Regions from separate parts of the Caballeronia sp. LZ065 genome, predicted to be linked through region 2. Evidence: riboswitches for the same ligand, from Rfam matches in the RefSeq annotation. Region 2 holds a riboswitch; the other holds the start of a gene.
The links. Region 2 has a riboswitch for manganese ahead of mntP (manganese efflux pump MntP). Riboswitches for the same ligand answer to the same signal wherever they lie in the genome.

Region 1 (14,324 bases), on a different contig from region 2:
GCCGAGCCCGCCAGCAGCATGTCGTGCGCGAACATCGCGGCGCGCATGCCCGAGCCGCACATCTTGTTGATCGTCGTGCAGCCAGTGGCGAGCGTCAGGCCGGCGCCGAGCGCCGCCTGACGCGCGGGCGCCTGTCCCTGTCCGGCCGGCAGCACGCAGCCCATGATCGCTTCCTGGATCTGCTCGGGCGCGATGCCGGCGCGCTCGCGCGCCGCGGCAATCGCCGCCGCGCCCAGCTGCGCCGCCGTCAGCGGCGCGAATTCGCCCTGAAACGCGGCCATCGGCGTACGCGCCGCTGCCACGATGACGACCGGATCCCTGCGTGTCTCACTCATGTTTGAGCTCCTTGATGACGCCTTGAATGACGGCGGGAACGTCGCCCAGACGCGCGGCCAGCGCCGCATCAGACGCGAGGACGTCGTTCTCCGCGGAATGCGCGCCGCTGCGGCTCATCGCGGCGATGCACGACTGATACACCGGATCGACCTCGGCCGGCGCGCTGATCATCATGCCCATGTTGCGCAGCCGGCCATCGTGCACGCCGTAGGTCCAGCCATGCACGGTGAGCGTCTGGCCGCGCGCCCATGCATCGCCCACAATGGTCGTGCGGCACACGTTGATGGCCTGCTCGATCGTGTTCAATTCCACCAGCCGGCGATGCCGCGCCTCGCCCATCGGCCATTCGTCGAGCAGCGCGGCGTGTTTCTCGCGCACGTCCTCGACGTGACGCAGCCAGTTGTCGGCGAGGCCCACGCGCCGGCCCACCAGTGCCGCGCCCACGCCCGAGCAGCCGTAGTGGCCGACGACCATGATGTGCTTCACCTTCAGCACGTCGACGGCGAACTGGATCACCGACAGGGCATTGAGATCCGAGTGCACGACCACGTTCGCGATGTTCCGGTGCACGAACACTTCGCCCGGCGGCAAGCCGATGATCTGGTTGGCCGGCACGCGCGAGTCCGAGCAGCCGATCCACAGATACTCGGGCACCTGCTGATGCGCGAGGCGCTGGAAGAACTCGGCGTCTTCCGCCAGCTTGCGCTCGACCCAGCTCTGGTTGTTCGAGAACAGATGGGCGAGGGGATTGGAAGCGTCGTCGTGGTCGTGATTGGAGTTCATGTTCGATGGTCGATGCAGGGATGCGCGGCCGTCAGGCGCCGGGCGCATCCGTTAGACCGGATGCGCCGAACCGTTCCGGATAGCGGACGCAGAATCGGACATCGCGGTCATAGGGGAAAAAGTCGGCGAGTTCGCCACGCAGCAACTGGTCCTTGTGACGCTGCCAGAGCGCGGGATCGAAGAAATCCGCGTGATGACGCATGAACGCTGCGCGCACGCGCGGATCGCCGAGCAGAAACGTGCCGTACGTCTCGGGAAAGATGTCGTGCGGCCCGACGGTATACCACGGTTCGCCGGAAAGCTCGTCTTCCTCGTGGCGCGGCGGCGGCACGCGGCGGACGTTGCAGTCGGTCAGGTACTCGATTTCATCGTAGTCGTAGAACACCACGCGGCCATGTCGCGTCACGCCGAAATTCTTGTACAGCATGTCGCCGGGGAAGATGTTCGCCTGGATCAGCTGCTTGATCGCGTCGCCGTATTCCTTGATGCCGTGCTCGACCGCTTCGTCGCTGCCGTTCTGCAGGAAGAGGTTGAGCGGCACCATGCGGCGCTCGATATACACATGGCGGATCACCAGGTTGTTCCCTTCGACTTCGATCATCGACGGCGCGTCGCGCTCCAGTTCGCGGATCAACGCGTCGTCGAGGCGCGCGAGCGGCAGCGCGACGCTCGAATATTCGAGCGTGTCGGCCATGCGGCCCAGGCGGTCGTGCCGTTTCACGAGCTGATAGCGGTCCTGGATCTTCTCGCGCGTGGTTTCCTTTGGCGGCGGGAACGCGTCCTTGATGAGCTTGAACACATAGGGAAACGAGGGCAGCGTGAAGACGATCATCACGAGGCCCTTGATGCCGGGCGCGACGATGAAGCGGTCGCTCGAATGCGACAGATGGTGCAGCAGGTCGCGATAGAAATCGTTCTTGCCCTGCTTCTGCAAGCCGACCGACGTGTAGATCTCGGCCTTCGGCTTGCGCGGCATGATGGTGCTCAGGAACTGCACGAACGCGGACGGCACCTCCATGTCGACCAGAAAATACGAGTGCGAGAAGCTGAAGATGATCAGCACCTGTTCGGGCGACAGCAGCACGGTATCGAGCGCAAGCCGTCCGGGATGCGCATGACGGATGGCGATGGTGAACGGCAGCAGCGCATCGCCGTTGATGATGCGGCCGACGATATACGCCGCCTTGTTGCGAAAGAACAGCGACGACAGCACGTGAATCTGGAAGTTGGGCGCGGGCGTCAGCGTGCCGAATGCGTCGCGCAGCGCCTCCAGGATGCATTGCACATCGCGCGTCAGGTCTTCGAACGGCGTCTCCAGCTGGAAGTTCGTGACGATGCGCTCGAGCGTCCCGGCAAGTCCGTCTTTCTCGGGGTAATACGCGCGATACGTGGGCTTGGCGGCGGGCTCGTCGTTCTCGATGTACTCCGTCGAGATCGCGGGCCGCACGAAGATGAAGTCGTTGTTGAAGTACGAGCGATGCAGGATCTTGCAGCACACCGAGTTGAAGAAGGTTTCGGCGCACTCAGGTTGACGGTGTGTCGTCAACAAGCCGATGTAGTGCAGCTTGATCTGCTGCCAGACCTCGTCGTCGATATTCTCGGCGTCATATTCGTCTTCGAGCCGCATCACGCATTCCGTCACGCGCTCGTCGTAGGACGCGATGCGATCGCGCGCGAGCTGCTGCAAGGCCGGCCAGTCGCCGCGCTCGAACAGCGGCTTGGCGCGGATGGCGGCGTCGCGGAACACGTGGTAATGGCGATCGAATCCTTCGAGCATCGTCTGCGCGACGTCGAAGCCGATCTGCGACGAAAGCAGCTTGGGGAAGTGATTCATGTCGGCCTGCGCCTCCGCTGAGATCAGCTCATGCCGCCCTGGGCTTGCGCGGACGCTTTTCCTCGCCTGCCGAGAGCAGCGCGCGGCCCTGTTCCTCATAGGCGGCGAGTTCGGCGAGCGTCGTGTTCAGGTCTTCCAGCTGACGTTCGAGGACTTCCCGGTGCGCCGCGATGGTATCGACGAAAGCCTGCAACTGCGTGTTCGTGCCGGTGGGCGAGTCGTAGAGATCGAGCAGCGTGCGGATTTCCGAGAGCGTGAAACCGAGCCGCTTGCCGCGCAAGGTGAGCTTCAGACGCGTGCGGTCGCGCGGCGAATACACGCGCCGCAAGCCGTTCGACCCCGCGCGCTGCGGCGCGAGCAAGCCCTGGTCTTCATAGAAACGAATGGCGCGCGGCGTGACGTCGAACTCGCGCGCCAGGTCGGTGATGGTGTAGTGCGTCGGTTGGGTCATCGCGGCCGGCAGCGCAAAAGCGCACGCAACGTTAGAATGGACGTTTACGTTATCGTCAACTTCGCCAGATTGCAACGCGGCGCAAACCCGGAGGCAAGGACCGAATGAACGCACTCGAAAGCCAGCTCGACTATGTTTTTGCGGACGAATTGCCGGAAGCGGGCGGCGTCAAGGAAGTCGCGCCGGGTGTGTTCTGGCTGCGCATGCCGTTGCCGTTCGCGCTCGATCACATCAATCTCTGGCTGCTGCGCGACGAGATCGACGGCGAGCAGGGCTGGACCGTCGTCGATTGCGGGATTTCGAACGAGACGATTCGCGCGAACTGGGAACGTGTGTTCGATACCGTGCTCGACGGCCTGCCGGTGCTGCGCGTGATCGTCACGCACTGTCATCCGGACCATCTTGGCCTGGCCGACTGGATCTGCAAGGGCGGTGACAGCCAGCGCTGGAACGTGCGGCTGTTGATCTCACTGGGCGAGTACGCAATGGGCCGCGTGATGGCCGCGGGCGACGGCTCGAATGCGGGCGGCGAGCGCGCGGCGGCGCACTTCGCGGCGCACGGCCTGACCGACGAAGCCTCGCTCGACGCGCTGCGCAAGCGCGACAGCTACTATCCGACGCTGGTGCCTTCCATTCCGCATGAATACCGGCGTATCCGCGACAACGACGTCATCCGCATCGGCGGGCGCGAGTGGACGGTGGTGGCGGGCTTCGGCCATTCGCCGGAGCATAGCGCGCTGTTCTGCGCGGCGGACAAGCTGCTGATTTCAGGCGATATGGTGTTGCCGCGCATCTCGACGAACGTGTCGGTGTTCGCGCTGGAACCGGAAAGCAATCCGCTGGCGCTGTTTCTGGAATCGCTTGGCCGCTACGAGCCGATGCCCGCCGACACGCTCGCGCTGCCCTCGCACGGCAAGCCTTTCCGCGGCGTGCGGACGCGCATCGGGCAACTGCGCGATCATCATCGCGCGCGGCTGGCGGAAGTGCGCGAGGCGTGCACGGAGAAACCGTGCAGCGCTGCCGACATCGTCCCCATCATGTTCAAGCGCAAGCTCGACATTCATCAGATGACGTTCGCGCTTGGTGAGGCGCTCGCCCACCTGCATGTGCTGTGGCTCGACGGAACGCTCAAGCGCCAGACCGGCGGCGACGGTGTGATCCGCTTCACGCCGGCCTGATCCGCACTTACTGCACCGACACGCCACCCAGGTTCAGCCGCCCGAACGGGCTCACGTTGAAGCCGCTGACGTTCGCGCGCGTGAGGGCGGCGGCGGTCGGGTAGACGAGCGGAATCCACAGTGCCTGATCGTGAATGATCTTCTGCGCGCCCATGTATGACTGCGTCCGCTTGGCGATATCCGGCGTCGCCTTGCCGTCGGCGATGAGCTTGTCGAGTTGCGGGTCGCAGTAACGCGCGAAGTTGATGCCGGACTTCACCGCGTTGCAGCTGAACAGCGGCGACAGATAGTTGTCGGGGTCGCCGTTGTCGCCAGCCCAGCCCATGAAGAGCATGTCGTGCTGACCCAGCTTCGCCGAGCGGATCAGCTCGCCCCACTCGATTACTTTCACCTGCGCCTTCACGCCGATCTTCGCCAGGTCCGCCTGCAGCAACTCGGCGCCGACCTTCGGATTCGGGTTCAGCACGCTGCCGTTCGGACGCACCCAGATGGTCGTGTCGAAACCGTTCGGGAAGCCCGCTTCGGCGAGCAGCTTTTTCGCTGCATCCGGCGAGTATTTATAGGCCGCGATGTTCTTGTCATAGCTCCACGTATTCGGCGGATACGGATTCACCGCGGCCGTACCGGTGTTGTCGAACACGGTCTTCATGTAGGTCGTGCGATCGAACGCCATGTTGATCGCCTGCCGCACCTTGGGATTGTCGAGCGGCTTCTTCTCCGTATTGAGCGCGACGAACGCTGTCATGAAGGCCGGCGTTTCGCTCACTTTCAGCGCGTGGTCCTTCTTCGCGTCAGTGACGTCCTGCGGCTTCGGCGACAGCGCGATCTGGCATTCGCCCGCCTTGATCTTCTGCGCGCGCACGGCGGCGTCCGGCGTGATCGCGTAGATCAGCCGGTCGATCTTCGGCTTCGGTCCCCAGTAGGCCGGGTTCACGTCGTAGCGGATCACGGAGTCCTTCGTATAGCTCTTCAGCGCGAACGGACCGGTGCCGATCGGCTTGCTGTTCAGGTCGGTCTGCTGGTTCGCCTTGAGCAGCTTGTCGGCGTATTCGGCCGAATAGATGGAAGCGAAACCCATCGTGAGGATCGGCACGAAAGTGGCGTTGGGTTCGTTGAGCTCGAATTTCACGGTGTGGTCATCGACCTTGGTCACGGCCTTGATGAGCTTCACGAGACCCATCGACTGCGCATGCGGAAAGCCGCTTGCGCCCGCGACCTTGTGCCACGCATTGGTGTCGTCGAGCATGCGCGAGAAGGTGAACACGACGTCGTCGGCGTCGAGCGCCCGCGTCGGCTTGAACCACTCGGTCGTCTGGAACTGCACGTTCGGACGCAGATGGAAGGTGTACGTGAGGCCGTCGCTGCTCACGTCCCACTTCTCGGCGAGCGCGGGCGCGACCTTCTTCGCGGCTTCGTCGTAGGCGACGAGCGTGTTGAAGATGACATCGGCGGAAGCGTTGGTGGTCACGAGCGAGTTGAACTGCACGACGTCGAAGCCATCCGGCGACGCTTCGGTGCAGACGGTGAGCGGCTTCGACAGCGCGATGCCCGGCGCGGCGAGCAGGATGGCCGCGGCGGCGGCGGCGGCGACGAATGTCAGGCGCATGAGATCTCCCGTGACCCGATGGTCACACGGCGTTTCGTTCTGGTTGGCGGATCAGGTCCGAGGGTCGGTCGGCAGGCGCAGCAAGCAGCGCGCCCGGCGCGGCCAGCATAGCGAATGCTCGTTGCATCGACAACGATTCGATCCGCATACGCATATGTCTATCGTGAGCCAGGCGAAAAGGCGCGGCTTGCCGAAACGGGAGGCCTCGGGCTACACTTGCGCCGTCTTTGGGGAGTAGCCTTCCTTCGTGCGCTTCGTGCGAAGGAGAACGCGTCAACATCCTCGGCCCTGCTGCCGTGGCGCGTTCGACCGGACCGGTTTGGCGAGACCATCGATGCACTGCGTCGTTCCTGGCCGGACGGCGCGTGGTGCATCGTGGTTCGCTCAGCGTCCGGCCGTGGAAAGATCGTGTCCCTACAACTACAACGTCTCCCTCTCACGCGTCTTTCGACGCATCCGTCGCGTTCGTCGCATCGCTTCATGCGAGGTGCCGCATGACGATGCTCTTCATCGAACTCGCGCTGATGCTCGCGATCATCCTGATCGCGTCCGAACTCTTCACGAACGCGCTCGAACATCTCGGCGAGCGGCTCGGCATTTCCGAAGGCGTGACCGGCTCGCTGTTCGCCGCCGTCGGCACTGCGCTGCCCGAAACCACGGTGCCGATCATCGCCCTGCTCGGCGGCACGCCCAGTCGCGCGGTCAACGAGGAAATCGGCGTCGGCGCGATTCTCGGCGCCCCGCTGATGCTCGCGACGCTCTCCACCTGCCTGATGACGATCGCGGTACTCCAGTCGCGCGGTCTGCATGGACGGATCGTGCCGGAGCGCAGCGGTTTCACGCGGGATCTCAACTTCTTCCTGTTCGCGTTCCTGATCGCGTGCGCGGCGATGTTCGTCCCGCATCACGCGTGGCCCGTGCGGGCGATGTTCGCAGCGGGGCTCGTCGGGCTGTACGTGCTGTATGTGATCTCGACGTTCAGGGCGTCGGCGAACCTGGTCGAAAGTGGGCACGGCACCGAAGCGCCGGAAGCGCTATTTGCTTCACGCCTGGGGTTGAAGACGTCCATGGGCAGCATCATGCTGCAGTTTCTGGTGGGTATCGTGTTGCTGGTGGGCGGCGCGAAGGGCTTCATCCACGGCGTCGAAGGGGTGTCGCAGGCACTCGGCATTTCCGCGCTGCTGCTGTCGCTGATCATCATTCCGATCGCCACCGAATTGCCCGAAAAGGTGAACAGCATCCTGTGGGCGCGCAGAGGCAAGGACACGCTCGCGTTCGGCAACATCACCGGCGCGATGGTGTTCCAGGGCACCTTGCTGCCCGCGATCGGCATCATGCTGACGCCGTGGGAACCGCGTGTGGAAGTGCTGACCGGCGTGTTGATCACGCTGGCGGCGGCGGCTTGGCTGCGCTTCAACGCGAAGCCGAATGGCGTGGTGCTGTGGGCGTTGCTGGGGAACGGCGTGCTGTATGCGGCGTATCTGGCGTTGACGCTGGGACGATGAAACGGCGGCGTTGAAGCGGGGCGTGGATGCGGAGGCGTTGAAGCGGAGGCGCTGACGCAGAGACGTTGAAGCGGGGACGCCGAAGCGGAGCCGTTGATGCAGATGCGTTGAAGCGGATGCCTTGAAGCCAGAACCCTGCAGCCGCGCCGCAAATAAGAATGCCCGCACGAGGCGGGCATCAAGAGCGAAGCAGCGCATCCGACATCGACGCGTTGTTCTTGTTGTTCTTGTGTTATCGGCGCGGCAGCTGAGAACTTTAGAAGCGCGCGGCTTGTTGATAGCGGCTTGCGGCTTTGGCGCCATCCATCGAACGGCGATAGTTCGCGGCAAGCGCCGTCTGCGCCATCTGCGCGCGCGATGCGACGGCATCCATGCTCGCCTGGATCCTGCGGATGACCGCGAGCGACTCCACCGGCTGCTCGGCCCGCATTGCCATGACGAGCGGTGCGCGCGCTTGGGTCAGTTCGGCGGCGCGGGCCCAGTCTTCGTTGCCCACTGCCGTTTCGATTGCCTCGGTCAGCGACCAGGCTTCCTGAATCAGTTCGTGCTGGTTCATGTCCCGTCCTTAGCTCTTGTTGGTGGCCAGCGCGCCGGCGCTATTGGTGCCGCCGAAGAGGGCGGTCAGATAGCTGGACTGCGTCGCCATCGACGACATCAACGAGTTGAGCGCCGTGAACTGATCGTTGTACGAGGTGGTCAGCTGCGCGGTGTACGCGGTGAGCTGCGTCTGCTGATCGGCGATGCTGGTCAGGTCGTCGTTGAGCGCGGTCGTGCGCGTGTCGATGATGCCGCCGGTCTGCAGGAACGCCGTCAGGCTCGTGTTGAGCTGCGCGGCCACGCCGTCGGTCGAGTTGAACAGCGAGGCGACCGTGCCGCTGCTGTTGGTGAGCGCGTTGGTGAGCGCGTCTTCGTCGGTCGAGAGCGTGCCGTCCGGCTGCAGCGTGATGCCGATCGACGCCAGGTTCACCTTGCCCGTGCCCACGCCGATGCCCTTGCTGATCGTGCTGGAGATCGTGTTCTTGATCGTGTTCATCATCGAGTCGCCGAGCAGCGCACCTTGCGAGCTGGCGGTCGAGTCGAAGGACGTCAGCGACGACGCCGTGCTGACGAAGTTGTTATACGCGGTGACGAAGGCATCGATGGCGGTCTTCTGGCCGGTGACGTCCTGGCCGATCGTGAGCGTCTGCGTCGTGCCGACCGAGTCCGCGGTGATGTTCATCGTGACGCCCGTCACGGCTTCCTTGATCGTGTTGCTCGAACTCGTGACCGGCGTGCCGGCCACCGTCAAATGCGAGTCCACGCCCGCGCTGGATTGCGTCCAGCCGCTGGTGCTGCTGATCGTGGTGTGCTCGGGGACGGTGATGGTCTTGGTCGGATCGGTTGGGTCCGGATCGGTTGTCGTGGTGGACGAGCTGACCTGAAGCTTGTTGATGGCGGAGGTGCTGTCGTCCGCCGTGACATCGACGCCGATCTGGTTGCCGAGACCCGTCGACGTGGAGCGCAGCACGAGGTGCGCGCCGTCCGAGCCGTTGACGATAGTCGCGGTGACGCCGGGATTGTCGGATGCCGAGTTGATCGCCGACACAATGCCCGAGAGCGTGTTGTTGCTGCTGTCGAGCTTGATCGTGCTGCTGTTGTTGCCGACCTTCAGCGTGATCGAGCCGGTGCCGAGCGCGTCGGTGGTCGAGAACGTGCCGGACGTGATCGATTGTGCCGAAGCGATGTTCTGTACGTTGACCGCGTAGCTGCCGGCCACTGCCGTGGTGTCGGCGCTGCCGGTGAGGCCCTTGCCGTCGGCGGTGGCGGTGAACGAGCCGAGCGTCTTGCCGTTGGCGAGATTCGTGATCGAGCTTTGCAGCAGCGACAGCACGGACTTGAGCGTGCCGATCGCGGTGAGCTGCGTGTTGTCGGCGGTCTTCTTGTTGTTGAGCGCGTCGGTCTGGCCTGCGACCTTCGCGTTGACGATCGCGGTGACGAGCGAGTTCACGTCCATCGTCGAGTTGGTCGAACCGCTGATGATCGACTGTGCGGCCTGTTGTACGGCGCTGGTCGGATCGACAGTGGAACTCGATGTCGTGGCTACGGTGGTCATGTGTGCTCCGCTCGTGTTGCTTCGCGATCGTTTGGAATAGGGCGGAAGTCGTCATCTTCCGAAAACGCGCGTAGGGAGACGAGCTCCCTTTGCGCTGACTGCTTTGATGCTTTTGCTGCGCTTTGTTGCGATTTGTTGCGTGCGGCGCGCATTGTACTGCCTGATGCGCGCCGCCTTGCTACGCCGGCTGTGATGCTTAGCCGAGGAGCTTCAGAACTTGCTGGGGCATCGAGTTCGCTTGAGCCAGCACCGAGATACCAGCTTGTTGCAGCACTTGAGCCTTCGACAGGTTCGCGGTTTCCTGCGCGAAGTTCGCGTCGGTGATTTGCGACTGTGCCGACGACAGGTTGGTCGACTGAGCCGTCTGCGTGGCAGCGATCGACGAGAAGCGGTTTTGCGCGGCGCCGAGGTCAGCTTGAATCGAGTTGACGTCGTTCAATGCGTTGTCGATCGATTCGATCGCGAGGTTCGCGCCATTGGCCTTCGTCAGGTCGATGTCGGAAACCTTCGGCGGCACGTTTTGCGCGTTCGCTTGAGCGATGCCGGTCGTGGCGGCCGTGGCGTTGGAGTTGTTCAGGGAGAAGCCGGTCGGCGTCGTGCCGAGAGCGCCGGTAGTCTTGAACGCGACCGAGCTGCCGTTCGCCGGCGTACCCGCGTTTGCAGTGACGGTGAACAGGGCAGCGCCAGCGGCAGCAGCATCATTGCCGTTCTGGTCGGTGTACGTCATCGTGCCATCATCCTTCTGCGTGATGGTGATCGACGTGATCGTGCCCGCGCCGGCCGCAGCGGCAGCGCCAGTGGCGTCCACGTTCAGGCCCGAGACCGTGCCGAACACTGCGGTGTTGCCCGTCGTCGGAAGCGTTGCAGCAGCGCTGGCCGTGTTCAGTGCGGTCAGTGCGGTTTGAGCTGCCGTCTTCGCGCTTGTTTGCGTCGCCGTGCCGAGTGCGCCCGCGGTGTTGGCCGTCAGCGTCAGCGACGTGCCCGTGCCGGCCGTCGTGCCCGAGAACAGCGCGGTCGTTGCGGCGCTGGACAGTGCCTGGTTGTTCTGGTCGGTGAACGTGAAACCGCCCTTGCCGTCAGCCAGCACGTTGATCGACGTGATGTCGGCCTTGGTCGTACCGGTCGTTGCAGCACCTGCGCTCGTCAGGCTCAGGCCCGACAGCGTACCGATCGTCGCGCCTTGTTGCGGCAGACCGCCACCGAGTTGAGCTGCGGACACGCCGTTGCTCAGATCGATACCGATCGTCTGGCCGACGTTCGCGCCAACCTGGAACGACACCGTGCCAGCCGAGCCGTCGAGCACGTTCGTGCCGTTGTAGGTCGTTTGCGAAGCGATACGGTTCACTTCAGCGATACGCTGCGTCACTTCCTTTTGCAGCGAAGCCTGGTCGCTCGACGACAGCGAGCCGCTCGAAGCCTGCACGGCCAGCTGGCGAATACGTTGCAGGTTGTCCGAGATCTGCGACAGGCCCGAAGCAGCCGTCTGGGTCATCGAGACGCCGTCGTTGGCGTTCGACACACCTTGATTCAAACCGTTGATCTGCGAGGTCATGCGCGAAGCGATGGCCTGGCCTGCTGCATCGTCGGCCGCGCTGTTGATGCGCTTGCCCGACGACAGGCGGGTGATCGCCGAAGACAGCGCGCTTTGCGTGCTGTTGAGGTTCTGCTGAGCAACCAGCGAGTTGATATTGCTATTGATACCGATCATTTGTTCTCTCCTGGGAGACTTATCTGGCTTTGGCTAATGGCACCGAGTTGTTGCCTGGCGGTCCTGCGCTCGGTGATAGCCGGCCGCCTACTTGAGGTTATCGGGCCACTCGAAAAAAACTTAAGGCCGGGCTAACCGATTTGTGTAACGAATAGTGTCGAAAGCCTTCGAAGGCCCGCCCAGCAAGCCTTCCGAATCACGCGTATGCTTTTCAGTCCCTCTTCCACGCGGATTCGGAGCATTCATGCAGACACGTAATGTCGGTATATCGGATTTGAAAGTCGCGCCTTTAGTATTTGGCGGCAATGTATTTGGCTGGACCGCCGACGAACGCACGTCGTTTTCCATCCTCGACGCATTCGTCGATCACGGACTTAATTTCATCGATACCGCCGATGTTTATTCCGCCTGGGTCGAAGGTCATCAGGGCGGTGAATCCGAGACGATCATCGGCAAGTGGTTCAAGGAGAGCGGCAAGCGCCGCAAGATCGTGCTCGCGACGAAAGTGGGCAAGCTCAGCACGCGCCCGGGGCTGACGGCCGCGAACATCGCCGCAGCCGTCGACGATTCGCTCCGGCGGCTGAAGACCGATTACATCGATGTCTATTTCTCGCATCACGACGACGAAGCCACCTCGCTCGACGAGACGCTCAACGCCTATCAGAAGCTGATCCAGGCGGGAAAGGTCAGGGTGATCGGCGCGTCGAATTACACCGGCGAGCGTCTGGAAGAAGCCTTGAAGATCGCGAAGGACTCGGGCTTGCCGAGCTATCAGATCCTTCAGCCCGAATACAACCTTTACGATCGCGAAGCCTATGAGACTGCTCTCGAACCGGTCGTGGAGAAGCACAAGGTGGCGGTCGTGCCTTACTACGCGCTGGCGAGCGGCTTTCTGTCGGGCAAGTACCGTTCTAAGGCGGACACGCAGAACAAGGCGCGCGGCTCGCGCGTCGAGAAATATCTGGACGCACGCGGCCTGAAGATCCTCGATGCACTCGACGAAGTCGCGAAGCGCAACGACACGACGCCTGCGACGATCGCGCTCGCGTGGCTCATTGCGCGTCCGGGCATCACGGCGCCGATCGCGAGCGCCACGTCCGTCGCACAACTGGAAAGCCTCGCGGCCGCGACGCGCCTTGTCTTGTCGAGCGAAGACGTCAGGCTCCTCGACGAAGCCAGTGCGTGGCAGAAATAATCTGTCACATCAAGGAGTTGGGCGGCTCGAGGTGTTGGCAGCGGCGCGCTGTTCTGGTAACATCGCGCCCGAATCGAGAAATGTGCCCGATTTTCTGCCTTCGCTTCCGAATGACAACGTCCACAGCGACACTGTCAACATCCGGCGGCGAACGGCTCCGAATCGCGCGTTCACGTCGTTCTTTCGAATGCGCATGCCGCTTCGGCGGCTGAATCCCAACTCTCTCTGTTCCGGCCTCCGTGGCCGCTTTGCTCGTGTCCGTTGCGCCGCGCTGTCTGGTGTCATCCAGTGCCGCGTCCGGTGGACGATCGGAGTGCCGGGGCGCGGCGGTTTCATCGTCGCGCGCTTAGAAATACGTTTAGCAAACCAGGATTTACATGACCACTATCGTCCTCAAAGAAAACGAGCCGTTCGATGTCGCGATTCGGCGTTTCCGCCGCACCATCGAGCGCAACGGCACCATCGCCGAACTGCGCGAGCGCCAGTCGTACGAAAAGCCGACCACCGCGCGCAAGCGCAAGAAGGCAGCCGCTGTCGCGCGTCTGCGCAAGCGCCTGCGCAGCCAGATGCTGCCGAAGAAGATGCACTAAGCATCGCGTGCAAGCCGGGGAGTGTCGTCCTCGGCTTGCATGGCAAAACGGCGGTGCGACCCGTGAGGGCGCACCGCCGTTTTGCTTTGTGTGAGAGAAACCGGCGTCAGACGAACGCGTGACGCTTGCCGAGCGCCGCCAGCAGATGCGGCCACTCTTCCACGTCGGCGTCGTCGTGAACCTGTTCGAGTTCGATCAGCAGATCGATGATGTTGGGATCGTAGGCGTTCACATTCGACGCGTAGAGCGCGCGCATCAGCTCGCCGTCCTGCGCATGCCGATAGTAAGAAATGCCGACGCCTTCCAGCGCCGCTTCGTACAGATCGTCACGCACGAGCGAACCAATCGCGCACTTGCGGCCGTCCGGGCTGCGCAGGCGGCAGGAACCGTTGTCGTCTTCGGACACCGCGCGCTGGGTCAGCAGATGCGTGCTGACGCGTTCGTAAATGTCCTTGGGGCTCAACATCTTCATCGGACTCAACATCACAGCACCTACCGTACTCAAGCAGCCGTTTTAAGAAGTTCGGCAGAAAGCCCGAACTGACGCGCGATCGACGAGAGACGTTCGCGCCATTCCCACTTGCCGAAGACGTCATGCACGTTTTGCAGGCAAGAAAGCAATTCGACGGTATTGGGATCGAACACGTTGATGCGCGCGCGGAGCAGGGCGCGCTTGAGCGCCGCGACGCCGACATCCATGTAGGCCGGCACATGCTCGGGTGGCTTTGCGATGTAGCGGATGGGCACGCCTTCCATCGCGGTGACGTAGTCGCGCGGCTTGATGAAACGGCCGACAGGGCATCCGCCGCAGTAGCCGCGATAGGCGCCGCCGCCATGCGGGAGCAATGCGGCTTGTCCCTGCAGGAACAGATGCTGGACGGCGCTGTTGAAAATCTCCTGATGGGTCAGGAAGTTCAAGCTTTTCATGATCTTCTCCCCTGCGCCCCTGCGCAGCGGCCATGCGTTTGAATTCGAGAACCTGCACCTGCTGCTCCGGAACGGCAGCGTTGTTGCGATGTTCAGCAACATCAAAAAACGCTGATGCC
Region 2 (14,324 bases):
GCCGACGCCAATCAACCCGACGCCAACGCCGGCACTGGACGCAAGCCCGGCGACTGGACCGATTACGGCGGCTCGCCGCTCGCGCAGCGCTACGTGCCGCTGACGCAGATCACGCCGGAGAATGCGCATCAGCTGAAAGTGGCCTGGACCTATCGGACCGGCGACATGCCCGGCTCCGGCGATCCCACCGAGACCACCGACGAGAACACGCCGATCAAGGTCGGCGACACGATTTTCCTGTGTACGCCGCACAGCAAGGTGATCGCGCTGGATGCCGCGTCGGGCAAGGAGAAATGGCGCTTCGATCCGCAGATTCAGAGCCCGGTCGGCTTCAAGCATTGGGAGCATATGACTTGCCGGGGCGTCGCTTATTACGATCCGGCGATGCATGCCGCCGCGGCTCCTTCGGATGCGGCCGCTTCCGCGCCTTCAGACGCGGCCGCCTCCGCTCCGGCCGATGCCGCCGCAGCGTCAGTACCCGCCGCACCCGCGCCCGTCACGACGCCTGCGCAGACCACCGCGCTCGCCGAGTGTCCGCGCCGCCTGTTCCTGCCCACCGCCGACGCCCGCCTGATCGCGCTCGACGCCGACACCGGCAAGCCCTGCGCGAGTTTCGGCAAGGACGGCGCGATCGATCTGCGCGCCAACGTCGGCCCGTTCACACCGGGCGGCTATTACTCGACTTCGCCGCCGGCGCTGTTCCACAACCTCGTGATCGTCGGCGGCCACGTGACCGACAACGAATCGAACAACGAACCCTCCGGCGTGATCCGCGCGTTCGATGTGAACGACGGCCATCTGGTCTGGAACTGGGATCCGGGCAATCCGGACGCCACCGAGCCGATCGCGGCGGGCGGCACCTACGTCCGCAATTCGCCGAACATGTGGTCGATGTTCAGCGTCGACGAGAAGCGCGGCTTGATCTATCTGCCGATGGGCAACCAGACGCCGGATCAATGGGGCGGCCAACGCACGCCGCAGGCGGAGAAGTTCGGGGCGGGACTCGTCGCGCTGGACGCCGCGACGGGCAAGCTGCGCTGGAACTACCAGTTCACGCATCACGACCTGTGGGACATGGACGTGGGCGGCCAGCCGACGCTCATCGACCTGCAGACGGCGCAGGGTACGCAGCCGGCGATCATCGCGTCGACGAAGCAGGGCAGTCTCTACGTGCTGAATCGCGAGACCGGCCAGCCGATCGTGCCGATCAACGAAGTGCCCGTGCCGCAGGGCGCGGCCAAGGGCGACCATACATCGCCGACGCAGGCGGTGTCCGCGCTCAACTTCAATCCGCCGCGCATCCGGGAGGCGGACATGTGGGGCACCACGCCGTTCGATCAGCTCTGGTGCCGCATCAAGTTCAAGAGCTTGCGTTATGACGGGCCGTTCACGCCGCCGTCGGAGCAGGGCACGCTGGTGTTTCCTGGCAACTTCGGCGTGTTCGACTGGGGCGGCATTTCAGTCGATCCGGTTCGGCAGATCCTGATCGCGAATCCGGACTATATGGCGTTCGTGTCGAAGCTGATTCCGCGCGAGAAGATCCAGAAAGGCAAGAGCAATGGCGTGGTCAGTGAGACCAGCGGCATCAAGCTGGCGCGCGGTACGCCGTTCGGCTTTGAGATCAACGCGTTTCTTTCGCCGCTCGGCATTCCTTGCCAGGCACCGCCGTGGGGCTACATGGCGGGCGTCGATCTGCGCACGAACAAGATTGCGTGGCAGCACAAGAACGGCACGATCGTCGACAGCGCGCCCCTGCCCATTCCGATGCCGCTCGGCGTGCCGAGTCTGGGCGGAACGATTGTGACGGCGGGCGGCGTGGCGTTCCTGACCGGCACGCTCGATCAATACGTGCGCGCCTACGACGTTCACGACGGCCGCAAGCTGTGGGAAGCGCGGCTGCCGGCGGGCGGGCAATCGACGCCCATGAGCTATGCGGACGCGAGCGGCAAGCAGTATCTGCTCGTGACCGCAGGCGGACATGGCTCGCTCGGGACGAAGGCCGGCGATTACGTCATTGCCTACACGTTGCAATGACGCATGAGACGCGAGATTACTGCGCGCGCCGGTAGGCTTCGGCCATCAGCGCGCTGACCTTGGCGCGGGCGTAAAGCGCGTCGCGCGTGGCGGCGCGAAGCTTGGCGGCAAGGAAGGAAACGAGGGCGATCGGGGTGGCGGCGATGATTCCCATGACGGACTCCAAACTAGGGGTAACTAACTAGGTAATAACCCTAGGTTAGCATATTTTGACGCGGCGCAATAAAAGCCTTTCAAAAAGCTGCTTCGGCGTGGGCATTCCGTATGCTCAATGGCAGCGTCGGCATCGCGTTGACAGCTCATGCGCGATTGCTCTGGATGGTCCTGTCTCTCCGTCAAGGAGTTGCACATGAAAGCGCTCGTTCCTGCTTATGCCGCTGTTGTCGGCGCCGCGCTGCTCGCGGTCATCATCGGCGCATGCAGCGGGGGCGGTTCCGGTGCGAACTCGAGCGCGTCGGCTGCGGGCGGCGGAGCGGCTTCGGGTGCATCGAGTCCGGCGGGGGCGTCGGGTGCAGGAGGCGCATCGAGTCCTGCGGGCGCATCGAGTCCATCAGGCGCCTCAGGCGCTTCCGGCAGCAACGGCAACGGCAACGGCTCGACCACCGCCGTCAGCAACCCGATGGACGTCGCCACCTGGCATAACGACATCGCCCGAACCGGTCAGCAACTGGCTGAAACGGTCCTGACGCCGTCGAACGTCAATACGACGACATTCGGCAAGGTCGGCGTCTTCAACGTGGACGGCGCCGTCGATGCCCAGCCGCTCTTTTTGGCAGGCGTACCGGTCGCGGGCGGCACGCGCAATGTGCTGTACGTCGCGACCGAGAATGCGAACGTCTATGCCTTCGATGCCGACAGCGGCGCCGTGCTCTGGAAAGTCTCGACGCTCGGCAACGGCGAGTCGCCCAGCGACGACCACGGCTGCGCGCAGATCACGCCGAACATCGGCGTCACGGCGACGCCGGTCATCGACCGTTCGCGCGGGCCGCATGGCGCGATGTACGTGGTCGGCATGTCGAAGGACGGGTCGGGCGGCTATCACCAGCGCATCCACGCGCTCGACGTCACCACGGGCGCCGAACTCTTCAACGGTCCGTCGGAGATCACCGCGAGCTATCCGGGCAACGGCGCGGGCACCCAGAACGGCCAGGTGCCGTTCACGCCGGGCCAGTACGCCGAACGCGCCGCGCTGCTGCTGCTGAACGGCGTCGTGTACACGTCCTGGACTTCGCACTGCGATTTCATGCCGTACACCGGCTGGGTCATCGGCTATAACGCCGACACGCTTCAGCAGGCAAGCGTGCTCAACCTGACGCCGAACGGCCAGATGGGCGCGATCTGGATGAGCGGCGCGGGGCCGGCATCGGACGGGCAGGGCATCTATCTGCTCGATGCCAACGGCACCTTCGACCCGACGCAAAACGCCCAGGAGATGCCGATCAACGGCAACTACGGCAATGGCTTCCTGCGGATCGACCCGAATCCGCTGCGGGTGCAGGATTACTTCCAAGCGTCGAACACGGTGCAGGAGTCGAACGAAGACGAGGATCTCGGCTCGGGCGGTGCGATGGTGCTGCCCGATTTCACCGATGCAAACGGCGTCGTCCAGCATCTTGCGGTGGGCGCGGGCAAGAACTCGACGATCTACGTGGTCAACCGCGTGTCGATGGGCAAGTTCGATTCGAACGCCGACCACATCTATCAGGAACTCGTCGGGCAGATCACCGGGCCGATGTTCGCCGGGCCTGCCTACTTCAACAACACGGTCTACTTCGGCTCGATCGGCGACAGCATCAAGGCGTTTGCGATATCGAACGCCGCGTTGTCCGCGACGCCCACGAGCAAGACCGCAAACACCTTCGGCGCGCCGGGCGCGACGCCGAGCATCTCGGCCAATGGCAACGCGAACGGCATCTTGTGGGCGGCGGAAAACGGCACGATCGCCGGGCTGCGCGCCTACGACGCAGGCAACCTGTCACGCCAGCTCTACAACAGCGGCGACACCAGCGGACGCGACCAGTTCGGCCAGGGCAACAAGTTCATCACGCCGACCGTCGCGAACGGCAAGGTGTATGTGGGTACGAAGAGCGGCGTCGGCGTGTTCGGGTTGCTGGCGAAGTAAGCGCGTTGACTCACCGCGCCGGATGCGCCGCGACGAATGACTTTCGGCGGCGGGGCGGCGGGGCGGCGGGGCGTCTGGCCGGTGCACGCACCGTTCTGCGGAGGGGGCAGGAAGAGGCCGCGAAGGCCTTGTTTGGCGAAACTGCGGGAACGTGTGGGAGCGTGCGTAGATGACTATAGATGCGGGTTCCGCCCGAAATCATGCCGTGGCGTCGTCCGGCAAACGCACGGCACACCACCCCTGCGTCGATTCGGCCGAACAGTCGGCATGCCGTGTCAGGGACAGATGCGCTATATTTTAAAATACATAACGCGTCGCGTTCGGCGCGAAAAACCTGTCACCGGCCAGCATGTTGACCCGTACACGATCCTCATCATCCGCCACGCCCGCCGCAGCCGATTCCAGCCTGGGCGCCAGCAACATCACCGTGCAGGCCGCGCGCGATCGCGAACGCGCGGAGCCACTGCGGGATCTCGTCGATGCTCATCGGCGCTTGCAGGGCAGCGTGTTGCGCTTTCTCTCGTTGTTCGTGGAGAGCGTGGAGCCTGCGCCGCTGGATCAATTGGTGGCTTGTCTGGAGAAGAAGGCGCGCGCGGCAGGCTTTGCGCGCATGCCGGAATTGAGCGAAGCCGTGCAGGCGACGCGCGAAGCAGCCCGGCAGCGCGAGTGGCTGTTCTCTGATTCCTTCGGCACCGATGCCGCCGCGCTTCGTGAAGCCGCTCGCGCGCTGGAGCGCCTGGACGCGACGCTCGTCGGCTTGTGCGTTGAACATGTGGTGCGGCAGACCGCCTCGCGCGGCATGAAGGGCAAGGCGCGGCGCGCCTGAGCTTCAACCCGTGACAGCGTTCAGGGCGATGGCCTGATCCCGGACGGCACCGCGTCCAACTGGCGGAATACGCTGAGCCAGTCTTCGAGATGCCAGGTTTTCGATACGCGATCGCCGCGGATTTCGTGGAAGGAGTGAATCGCGAAACGAAGCGGCTTGCGGGTGGCGGCGATGCCCATCAGCGGTCCGGCCTGCGTCCCGCTCACTTCGGCGCGCACGCCCACGCGATTATCCTGCACCAGCATGTCCAGAATCTCGATGCGCATGTCGGGCAGCGCAATGGCGAGATCGGCGAAGATGGGGATCATCTGGTCGGGACCGGGACGTTGACCGGGCGGTTCGGGAAGATACGCCCAGTCCGGTGTGACGGCCTCGCGCAGCAGCATGAGATCGTGCGTGGCGAATGCGCGATAGAGCCGTTCGACTGCGTCTCTCGCGGCCGTGTGAGTGAGCTGGCCTGCCTGCATGGCGCCTCCGTCATGAGCGGTTGGCATGAGGTGGAAACTGCGGCATAACGCACCCACTGTACCGCAACCCGTCCGCAACACGCAGGGACGGCCCGGGAGTCATGTTAAGCTGACGTCTCTTCGCTGGGGAGTAGCCGGCTTTTCCGTTCGGGAAAGCGTCCATGTCAACACGCTCGGTCGTTCGGACCGTGGCATGGACAACCGTCAAGGGTTGGCAAGACCATCGACAGAATCCGCGACCGGTCGGGCGCGCGTTCTGTCGTTCCGTCTTGCCCGACCAGAGCGCTACTCGATGAACCTCGCCTCCACACTATTTCTTGCCTTCGCCATGTCCACGGACGCCTTCGCGGCCGCCGTCGGCAAAGGCGCCACCTTGCACAAGCCTCGCATTGCCGAGGCCCTGAAGACCGGCGTGATCTTCGGTGTGATCGAGGCGCTGACGCCGCTCGTCGGCTGGGCGCTCGGCAAGGCAGCCGCGCAGTATGTCACCGCATGGGACCACTGGATTGCGTTCGCGCTGCTGGGTCTGCTCGGCGCCCGCATGATCCGCGAAGGCCTGCGCGCCGTGGAGCACGAAGAAGAAAAGCCCAATTCCCACTCGTTCTGGGTGCTCGCGCTCACCGGCTTCGCCACCAGTATCGATGCCATGGCGGTCGGCGCGGGCCTCGCGTTCATCGATGTCGATATCTTCTCCACCGCCGCGACCATCGGCTTCGCGACCATGCTGATGGTGACCATCGGCGTGATGGTCGGCCGGGTCGTGGGTGCGACCATCGGCAAGCGGGCGGAGATCGCCGGCGGGCTGATACTTATTGGCGTCGGCTGCGTGATTCTGGCCGAGCACCTTGGGTATCTCAGCTGAGCGGGCCTGTTTGTCTGCCGCGCGGCGTAAAGTAGGCGAGCGCGGCCGCCACGATGAACAGCGCCGGCACGTCGCCCGCCAGATGTCCGATATGCGCGTGAGACTGCGCCCCGCCGAATGACTGCACCGCCATGATGGCGCCGTGCACGACGCTCGACCACACCGCGAACCAGATGAGACTCAGGTGTCGCAGCGGATCGCGCGAGGCGATCAGCAGGAACACGCCAAGCGTCGCATAGAGGCCGACGATCATCAGCGCATACTCCGAGCGGCCTCCGGGCGCGCCTTCCCAGGCCCAGCCGGAAGGCCAGAGCAGCATCAAGGGATAGAGGCCAAATAGCGCGATCAGCCCGACGATCACGAGCACGATGCGCAGGCAGGCAAGACGATGGGTGTCGGTCATGGCGGATTCCTTCCCGGGCGGCGAGAGAACACAAGATACGCCTCGACGACTTCCCCGAGCGAGCGATTTCAGTCCGCGAAGCGCATTTTCAACAGGCTGACTGATTGCAGCAAGGCGCAAAGCGATAATGGCTTTACAAGCGGAAGTATTGGATTGGCGAAACAAATCGCAATACCGGCGACACGGGTTGAAGCGCGCTGAAAGTTATCCGCAGATAATGCTAAGCTGCCCATGATCATGGAGGGAGAACATCCATGTATTCACGCGCGAAAGCAATCACGAAACTTCAAGCAAAGCCTTCAATTGCAAATCAGCAAAGCTTGAGGAAAAATGAAGCATTGACCGATGAAGAGGATTATTACGGAAACTGGTTTCTCCAGCAGGTCAGATACAACCGGACGCGCCGGGTGCTGAACCGGATGCAAGCCAATGCAGTATAAATGCACCAGGAATTTTTGAATTCTTGCGGGAAGAGTTGGAACGACGAATATCTCGCGCAGGGCTTTCCCTCGAGCGAGTTGATGCAGTTATTTGCGAACCGCCTGCGAAAAGGGCGCAACGTTCCGGTGGAGGTCGGTGATCTCGATGCTGAAGAAACAGCTTTCATGAAGGTTATTTTTGCGAAAGATCTTTACGTAACTCATGCAACCGAAAGAAAAGTATCGAGCAAAAGCGGTGACCTGGTCCTCTTTTCAAGGAAAGACTGATTGACGAAGGGATTGCTTTTCCGGATTATCATTCGATGGATGAGGATATCGAAGGGCTGGGAAACGATGACTGCGTATTTTTCTCGCTTGAAGTCGGGGAGAAATCGAAAAGAAAGAAAGTCGATTTGGCGGATTGTTTTACAGGGTGAATTACAGCCATCCGATGTTTGATTTTTCGTCGATGTCGCTTTTCGATCAGATGAACATGCAGATCCCTCAACCTTCCATAACGCGCCTGAGTGACAAAGCGAGAGCAAGGCTCCGCGCCCGAAAATATGCGCGATTGAACATCTTGTTTCATGGAAGGGAGGACAGCATGAGCGGACTGGCGTACTCAATCATCGAGGTGAAGAGAATGCTGCCGGACCGCGACAAGCGGACTATCCTGAGCGCCAGGTCTGATGACGAAGTCATCCGGGTGAACAACTGGATTTTCAGGCCCGAAATCAGGGTTCCAAGGATCTTCGCGGTTCGCAACGGACACTATTCAGTCTCCGGTTACTCGGATGACTGAGCCGTCCGCGCGAGGACGTGCGCACCTGCAGCCAATCACCCGCAACGCCTTCCACCAAAAACTGCCTTCACGCCGATGCGATTCGTCATTCGACTGCCTAATTCAAAAAAGTACAGTCAAAAAATACAGCATGGAGTGTCTTTCAAGGACGACCCTGCCCAAGAGCACGCATGCCACGTCCGATCGCCGCACGCATTCATCTCGATGCCATCCGTCACAACCTGCGGCTCGTCAAGCGGACGGCGCCCACCTCGCGCGTAGGGAGCAAGGCCAATGCGTATGGGCATAGCATCGAGCGCATTTAACCGGCGCGGGCGGAAGCAGACGGCATCGCGCTACTGGACCTCGACGAAGCCGTGCGCGTGCGCGAACTCGGCTGGAACAGGCCGGTGCTGTTGCTGGAAGGCGTGTTCGAGCCGGACGATCTGGCGGTCGCGGACCGCCACCGGCTGACCGTCAGCGTGCATTGCGACGAACAGCTCGACATGCTCGCAGCAGCGCGCCCGCGCGAGCGGATCGACATTCAGTTGAAGATGAATTCGGGCATCCCGTCTGATTCGCGCTGATTCGCGCGTCAGTGAGTGAATGTCAAATTCAGTCGAGGACGCGGCGTGTTGCAGTCACGCCGTTTTGCAGCGGGATAATCGTCGGATCCCATCTTCGAATGGAGGATCCATGTATCCGTATGCGAAGGCGTCGGTGCGGCTGCTTGTCAGGCAGGACAGACGGCCGCTGAAGAAAAGGCCTGTGCGCACGTTGGAGGCGGGTGAACCGGAAAGCGACAAGACCCGAGACGTGGCATGCAGGCTTTTGCAGCGCGTCAGATTCAAGCGGGCGAGAAATGCCCTGCGCAGAATGGGTCGCAACGGTTATCTGTTCCGCAAGAACGCCACGCCTGAACAGGACGACGACTGGGTGTACGTCGGAGGGCCGTTGGTTCCGCAATTCCAGCGCTCTTCCGCGCTGTTTTCGAAGTCGATCAAGAACGTGGATGACGTCATCGCATCCAATGGCGCACTGGACGCTCAGGAAGAGTCATTCGCGGACAATTTCCTCGGCATGCCGTTTTACGCCACGCACGCGACGCAATCCAGAGTGTTGAGTCCAGGCGGCGACCTGGTGCTGTATTCCAGAAAGCGCCTGAGGGAGAAGGCAATCGCGTTCTCAGAAAAGAATTCAACCAGTCTGGATGTCAACGGTTTGGGGAATGACGACTACGTGTTTTTTTCGCTGGAGGTGGGCGAGCAGCCGTCGAAGGATTGGAGCCGTTTCGGGAGCCGGATGTACAAGGTGAAATATGATCATCCGGCGTTCGCTCATTCGAGCATGTCGCTTGTGGATCAACTGGAACTCGAGGCTCCTTTGCCCGGGGCCTTGAACTTGAGCGACCAGGCGAACGATATCCTCTACGGAAGGTGCTTCGACCGACCCGATGTGATGTTCCATGGACGAGAGCGCAGTATCGTCGGCCTGCTTCATTCGATCATTCATGCGGCAAGAGAACTTCCGCCGGCTGACAGGCAGATCATTCTGAACGCGCGCTCCGAGACCGAGATCAACAACATCATCAACTACATCTTCAGGCCGGAGATCCGGGTGCCGGGGATGATTGCCGTGTGTCAGGACGATTTCGGATCGTATCGCTTGAAGGACGAGTGAAGAGGTCCGTGTTCGACGACCCGAGGCGGCGCGCTGCCGCCTCGACCTGGCGCCGGAGCGAGTTGCGTCAGCGCGTGGCCGCCATGTAGAACGCGGTAGAACGCTGCGGCGTTACGCCGACGATGCTCATCTGATTGTTCACGACGGTCGCCTCGACCGGCATCGTCACGCCGCTGCCGGTGGCGCAGGCGGCGCTGGTGAAGTTGAGCGAGCCGTCGAGAATATGCTTGCCGGTCGCGCGCGGCTTGAAGTTGCCGGTGAACGTGCAGGCGCCCTGCGAACCGGTGATTGCGCCGTCTGCGGCGAACGTGATCGTCGAGACCGTCGTGATGCTGGCCGGGTTGCTCCACGTTCCCACGACGTCGCCAAGGGCAAGCGGTGTGTCGTAGGTCGCGCTGTAGTTGCCGTTGAAGTTGAGCGCGGTGGTGTTCGGTTTTGTGTTGATCGAACTCGTCGCCGAGAACACGCTTTTCGCCGTGAACGTGCCGCTGAGCGTGCCCGCGATGATCTCGCCGGTGTAGTGCAGCGCGACGACGGCCGGATCGGTGAATGCGCCATTGGTGGCGGTGAGGAAGCCTTCGGTCATCCAGACCAGATCCTGATTCGACGTATAGATGCTGAAGTACTGCCCGGTTTCGAGCACGATGGTTTGCGCCGCCAGGCCCGTGTCCGTCGCGCCGAACCAGATGCCTTCGGGAATCGCATGCGACGTCTTGGCGACGCAGCTCTTCGTCAGGTCTCCGTTCGTGACGCAGGTTTCGTCGCTTCCTCCGCCTCCGCAGGCAGCGAGAACGGGCAGGGCGAGCAGCATCACTTTCGGGAGCAGTTTCATGGGAACGGTAGAAGTTGTTCTTGTCGATGAGCGTTGAGGACGCGCGGGAGGAGCGCGCCTGCAATGCGTTATCGGATCGTTCGGACGAAACTTGAGATGGGATGGGTATCCGGGCTGCTATGCCATCACGGACCAGCACGCTGTGACCTTGATTAGCGGGGCATGCCTCACCACTTCCCCTCCGCCGCCCCCGGCCTGACCGACTCCCGCGCATACCCCGCCGGCGTGCGCGCCAGTTGCGCGCTCGGCGTCACCGCCATCAGCTCGCCAAAGCCCGACGCATACCGCGTCATGAAGGGTGCGACATCCGGCGCCGGCGCGGTGAGGCCGTTTTCCACGCGCCCCAGTCCACGCAGCCAATGCCCTGTTTGCGCGAGCGAGACCTGCACATGCCAGCTCCCGCCTTCGCGCTGCTGCCGCCATAGCGCCGCCGCTGCGCCGAAAGCCATCAAAAAGCCGCTCGCCATGTCGAGCATCTGCATGGGCAAGGGGCGCGGCTTGCCGTCGCCAGCCGCTTCGCCTTCCGCCGCGTTGAAACCCATGGCCGTCTGCACGAGCGAATCGAACCCGCGCCGTTGCGCCCACGACCCTTGCGTGCCATACGCCGTCAGCGAGACATAGACGATGCCGGGCCGTCGCGCCGCCAGCGCATCCGGCCCGAAACCGAGCGCCGCGAGCCCTCCCGGCCGATACCCCTGCGAGAACACATGCGCATCGTCGATCAACTGCCCGAGCGCCGCGCGATCCCGCTCCGTGCGCAAGTCGAGCAGCGCCGAACGCTTGCCGCGACTCGTGTCCGCAATCGCCGGAATGTTCGGCAGATGCGGCGCGTTCACCAGCATCACGTCCGCGCCGAACGCGGCCAGCGCGCGCCCGCCGACCGGTCCCGCAAGAATGCGCGTGAAGTCGAGCACCCGGATGCCATCGAGCGGCCGCGCAGGTTCAGCCAGCGAAGGCAGCGCGCGCGGCGGCGCATCGCCGATGCGGGTCATCGTCATCAACGGTTGCGCGGCGATCGCATGCGCGTGAGGCGTGGCGTCCCATTCGTCGAAGGTGCGCAGCATCGTGACGACAAGCCCTTGCGCCGCCGCGGCATCCTCGAAGTCGCGGCCGCGCCAGGCCAGCATTGCGCGCTCGGCGTCCATGCGCGTCGCCGTCTTCGGATCGAGACCGAGCAGGCGCAGCGCGCCATCCTGATGATGTTCGAAGTTCGCGTGAATGCGCACGTAGCCATCGGCGCAGCGATACAGGCCGGAGAAGCGTCCCCATGTCTCGGGCGCTTGTCCATCGACGGTGAAGGCGCCCGTGCATTCTACGGCGGCATGCGTCATGTCCACCGACACGCGCTGCCGCCCGACGCCCCGCGCATGCGCCAGCTCGCACGCGGCGAGCGCCGCTGCGGCGACGGTCGCCTGCGCCGCCGTGCCGATGGCGAAGCTCGATGGAAAGACCGGCTCGCGGCCCGGGAGATCGATGAAAGAAAGCGCATCGCCGGGCAAGCCGGCGATGCGCCAGAGTGCGTGAAGCGTGTCGTAAGCTGAAGCGGATGTGTGAGCGGACATGATGGATGGGCGCGCGTGCTTCGTGGAAAAGAAGCCCATTGTCGCGCCGACCGCGCTCGCTCGCTCAGTGACGTAACTCAGTGACGTAGCTCAGTGACGTAGCTCAGTGACGTAACTCAGTGACGTAGCTCAGTGACGACGCTCAGTGACGACGCTCAGTGACGCCGCGTCGCCAGTTCCGCGCCTTGCCGCAGCGCTTCGAGCATGCTGCCTTCATCGGCGATCCCCTTGCCGGCGATATCGAATGCCGTGCCATGATCCACCGACGTGCGGATCACCTCCAGCCCGACCGTCACGTTGACGCCCGCTTCGAGACCCAGCACCTTCACGGGACCGTGCCCCTGGTCGTGGTACATCGCGACGACGAGATCGAAATCGCCACGTCCTGCGCGATAAAACAGGGTATCGGCGGGCAGCGGGCCGGTCACGTCGAGACCGCGTTCCTGCAGCACCTTGACGGCCGGAATGATCTTCTCTTCTTCCTCGCCATAACCGAACAGACCGTTCTCGCCCGCATGCGGATTGATCCCGCACACGCCGATGCGCGGCTTGCTGATCCCCGCCTTGATGAGCGTCGCGTTGCCGCGCTCGATGGTGCGCTGGACCAGACCGGGTTCGATCTTGCGGATGGCGTCGATGATGCCGATGTGCGTCGTCACGTGGATCACGCGCAGTTGCGGCGCGACCAGCATCATCGAGACTTCGTCGACGCCCGTCAGGTGCGCCAGCATTTCCGTGTGGCCGGGAAACTTGTGGCCGCCGGCATGCAGCGCTTCCTTGTTCAGCGGCGCGGTGCAGATTGCGTCGATCTGGCCGGCCTGCGCCAGTTCCACCGCACGCGCAATGTACTGATACGCGGCATCGCCCGCGACGGCGGACAACTGGCCGAACGGCAGGTCATCGGGAATCAGACCGAGGTCGATGCAATCGATCGTGCCGCGCTCATATTGCGCTTCCGGCGCGCCCTGGATGCGTCGCACGCTGGCGCTGACGCCGGTGAGTTCGATCGCGCGTTCGAGGCGGCGCGCATCGCCGATCACGAGCGGACGGCACTGTTGATAGACCGCCTCGTGCGCGAGGCTTTTGACGACGACTTCCGGTCCGACGCCGCTTGCGTCGCCCATCGTGATGCCGATTACGGGGAGGTAGTTGCTCATGATATTTCGTCTGGATTCTGGGTAAATTCGGTTACTGGCGCGCGACGGGAAGATCCGCGCCGCGCAAGTGCAGGTAGGCGCCAAGCAGCGCATGCTCGCTGCCGAACGCGCCTGCCTTGGTGACGATGGCCGGCCCCGCGCCGTTCGCAGGCCTGCCGAGCGCGACGCCGGCTTCCACCTCGCGCAACAGTTCGAGACTGCCGACGCGGGCGGCGGCGAGCATCGCGCGGGCCGTTTCGCCGCCGGTCGCGATGAGACCGCCCAACTGGTCGAAGTGCGGCGCGACGAGCGCGGCAAGGGCGTTCGACAGAAGCGCGCCTTCGGCCGGATCGAAGGCGTCGTCGCGGCCGATGCGCACGATCGCGTCCTCGCGATCCCGCACCGTTCGGCCGATGCGTTCATGCCACGCCGTCCACTCCGGATGACGCGCGCCGTCGCGCAGCACGGCGGGCGGCACGATCATCTCGCGGACGCCGGCTTCGGCGCCGAGCAGCGCGCACTGGCGCTCCGAGATTGCCGAGAGACTGCCGACCAGCGCGAGGATCGGGCCTTGCGTTCCATCGAACGGGCGGGTGATGTGAGTATCGGCTTCGGTGGCGAAGAGATCGGGCAAGGCGGCGAGTTCGCGCGCGAGTCCGCCCGAGCCGACCCAGAAGAACGACGCATCGAGCGCCGCCGTCACGCGGGCAAGCGAGGCGAGATCCTCGATGGTCTCGGCATCGACGACGATCGCATCGACGCCGTCCGCCGAAGCCGCCGCCGAGATCACCATCGCCGCGACATCCTGGGGCGCAGCGCGAAACGCTTCGAGCGACACATGCGCGACGCGCAGTCCCACCTTGTCGAGCATCGCGCGCAGTTCGGGGTTCTGGCCGGCGTGCTCCAGTTGCCAGGTTTCGGTTTCCTCAAGCGGCACGCCGCGCACGATCACGCGGCCATCGCGCACCGCGCGGCCGGTGGCGGGGAAGGCCGGCGCGACGATGGCCGGTCCCGCGAGCCGCGCGAGGGCCGCCACTTCGGCGGTCCAGTTGCCGCGCAAGGTCGAATCGATCTTCTTATAAAGCCGCCGGCCCGGCGCGCGCAGCGCTTGCCACGCAGCAGCCACGCGCTGCGCGGCTTCGGCGGGCGCGAGGCGGCGCGTGTCGGTATCGGCGGCGATCACGGCCGCATCCTGAGGCG

Region 1: linked by a shared signal. The riboswitch ahead of QCE63_RS02095 (sodium:calcium antiporter) and the one ahead of mntP (manganese efflux pump MntP) in region 2 are both predicted to bind manganese.

Annotation. Positions count from the first base shown of each region.
Region 1 covers NZ_JARUXV010000001.1:442,298-456,621, forward strand. The annotation lists gene QCE63_RS02065 (acetyl-CoA C-acetyltransferase) at 1-335, opposite strand, end outside; gene can (carbonate dehydratase) at 328-1,119, opposite strand; gene aceK (bifunctional isocitrate dehydrogenase kinase/phosphatase) at 1,151-2,953, opposite strand; gene QCE63_RS02080 (MerR family DNA-binding transcriptional regulator) at 2,982-3,404, opposite strand; gene QCE63_RS02085 (MBL fold metallo-hydrolase) at 3,509-4,582, shown strand; gene QCE63_RS02090 (ABC transporter substrate-binding protein) at 4,590-6,188, opposite strand; yybP-ykoY riboswitch at 6,401-6,585, shown strand; gene QCE63_RS02095 (sodium:calcium antiporter) at 6,683-7,693, shown strand; gene QCE63_RS02100 (flagellar protein FliT) at 7,950-8,249, opposite strand; gene fliD (flagellar filament capping protein FliD) at 8,259-9,785, opposite strand; gene QCE63_RS02110 (flagellin) at 9,982-11,493, opposite strand; gene QCE63_RS02115 (aldo/keto reductase) at 11,738-12,688, shown strand; gene rpsU (30S ribosomal protein S21) at 13,066-13,278, shown strand; gene QCE63_RS02125 (hypothetical protein) at 13,385-13,750, opposite strand; gene QCE63_RS02130 (hypothetical protein) at 13,780-14,205, opposite strand.
Region 2 covers NZ_JARUXV010000003.1:128,605-142,928, forward strand. The annotation lists gene QCE63_RS20915 (glucose/quinate/shikimate family membrane-bound PQQ-dependent dehydrogenase) at 1-2,034, shown strand, start outside; gene QCE63_RS20920 (hypothetical protein) at 2,051-2,188, opposite strand; gene QCE63_RS20925 (PQQ-binding-like beta-propeller repeat protein) at 2,384-4,156, shown strand; gene QCE63_RS20930 (hypothetical protein) at 4,506-4,982, shown strand; gene QCE63_RS20935 (ester cyclase) at 5,003-5,449, opposite strand; yybP-ykoY riboswitch at 5,563-5,732, shown strand; gene mntP (manganese efflux pump MntP) at 5,742-6,311, shown strand; gene QCE63_RS20945 (DUF6632 domain-containing protein) at 6,304-6,714, opposite strand; gene QCE63_RS20950 (hypothetical protein) at 6,969-7,154, shown strand; gene QCE63_RS20955 (hypothetical protein) at 7,155-7,421, shown strand; gene QCE63_RS20960 (hypothetical protein) at 7,567-7,935, shown strand; partial or broken gene QCE63_RS20965 (alanine racemase) at 8,106-8,483, shown strand; gene QCE63_RS20970 (hypothetical protein) at 8,611-9,594, shown strand; gene QCE63_RS20975 (hypothetical protein) at 9,662-10,426, opposite strand; gene QCE63_RS20980 (CoA transferase) at 10,594-12,027, opposite strand; gene pdxA (4-hydroxythreonine-4-phosphate dehydrogenase PdxA) at 12,144-13,145, opposite strand; gene QCE63_RS20990 (four-carbon acid sugar kinase family protein) at 13,177-14,324, opposite strand, start outside.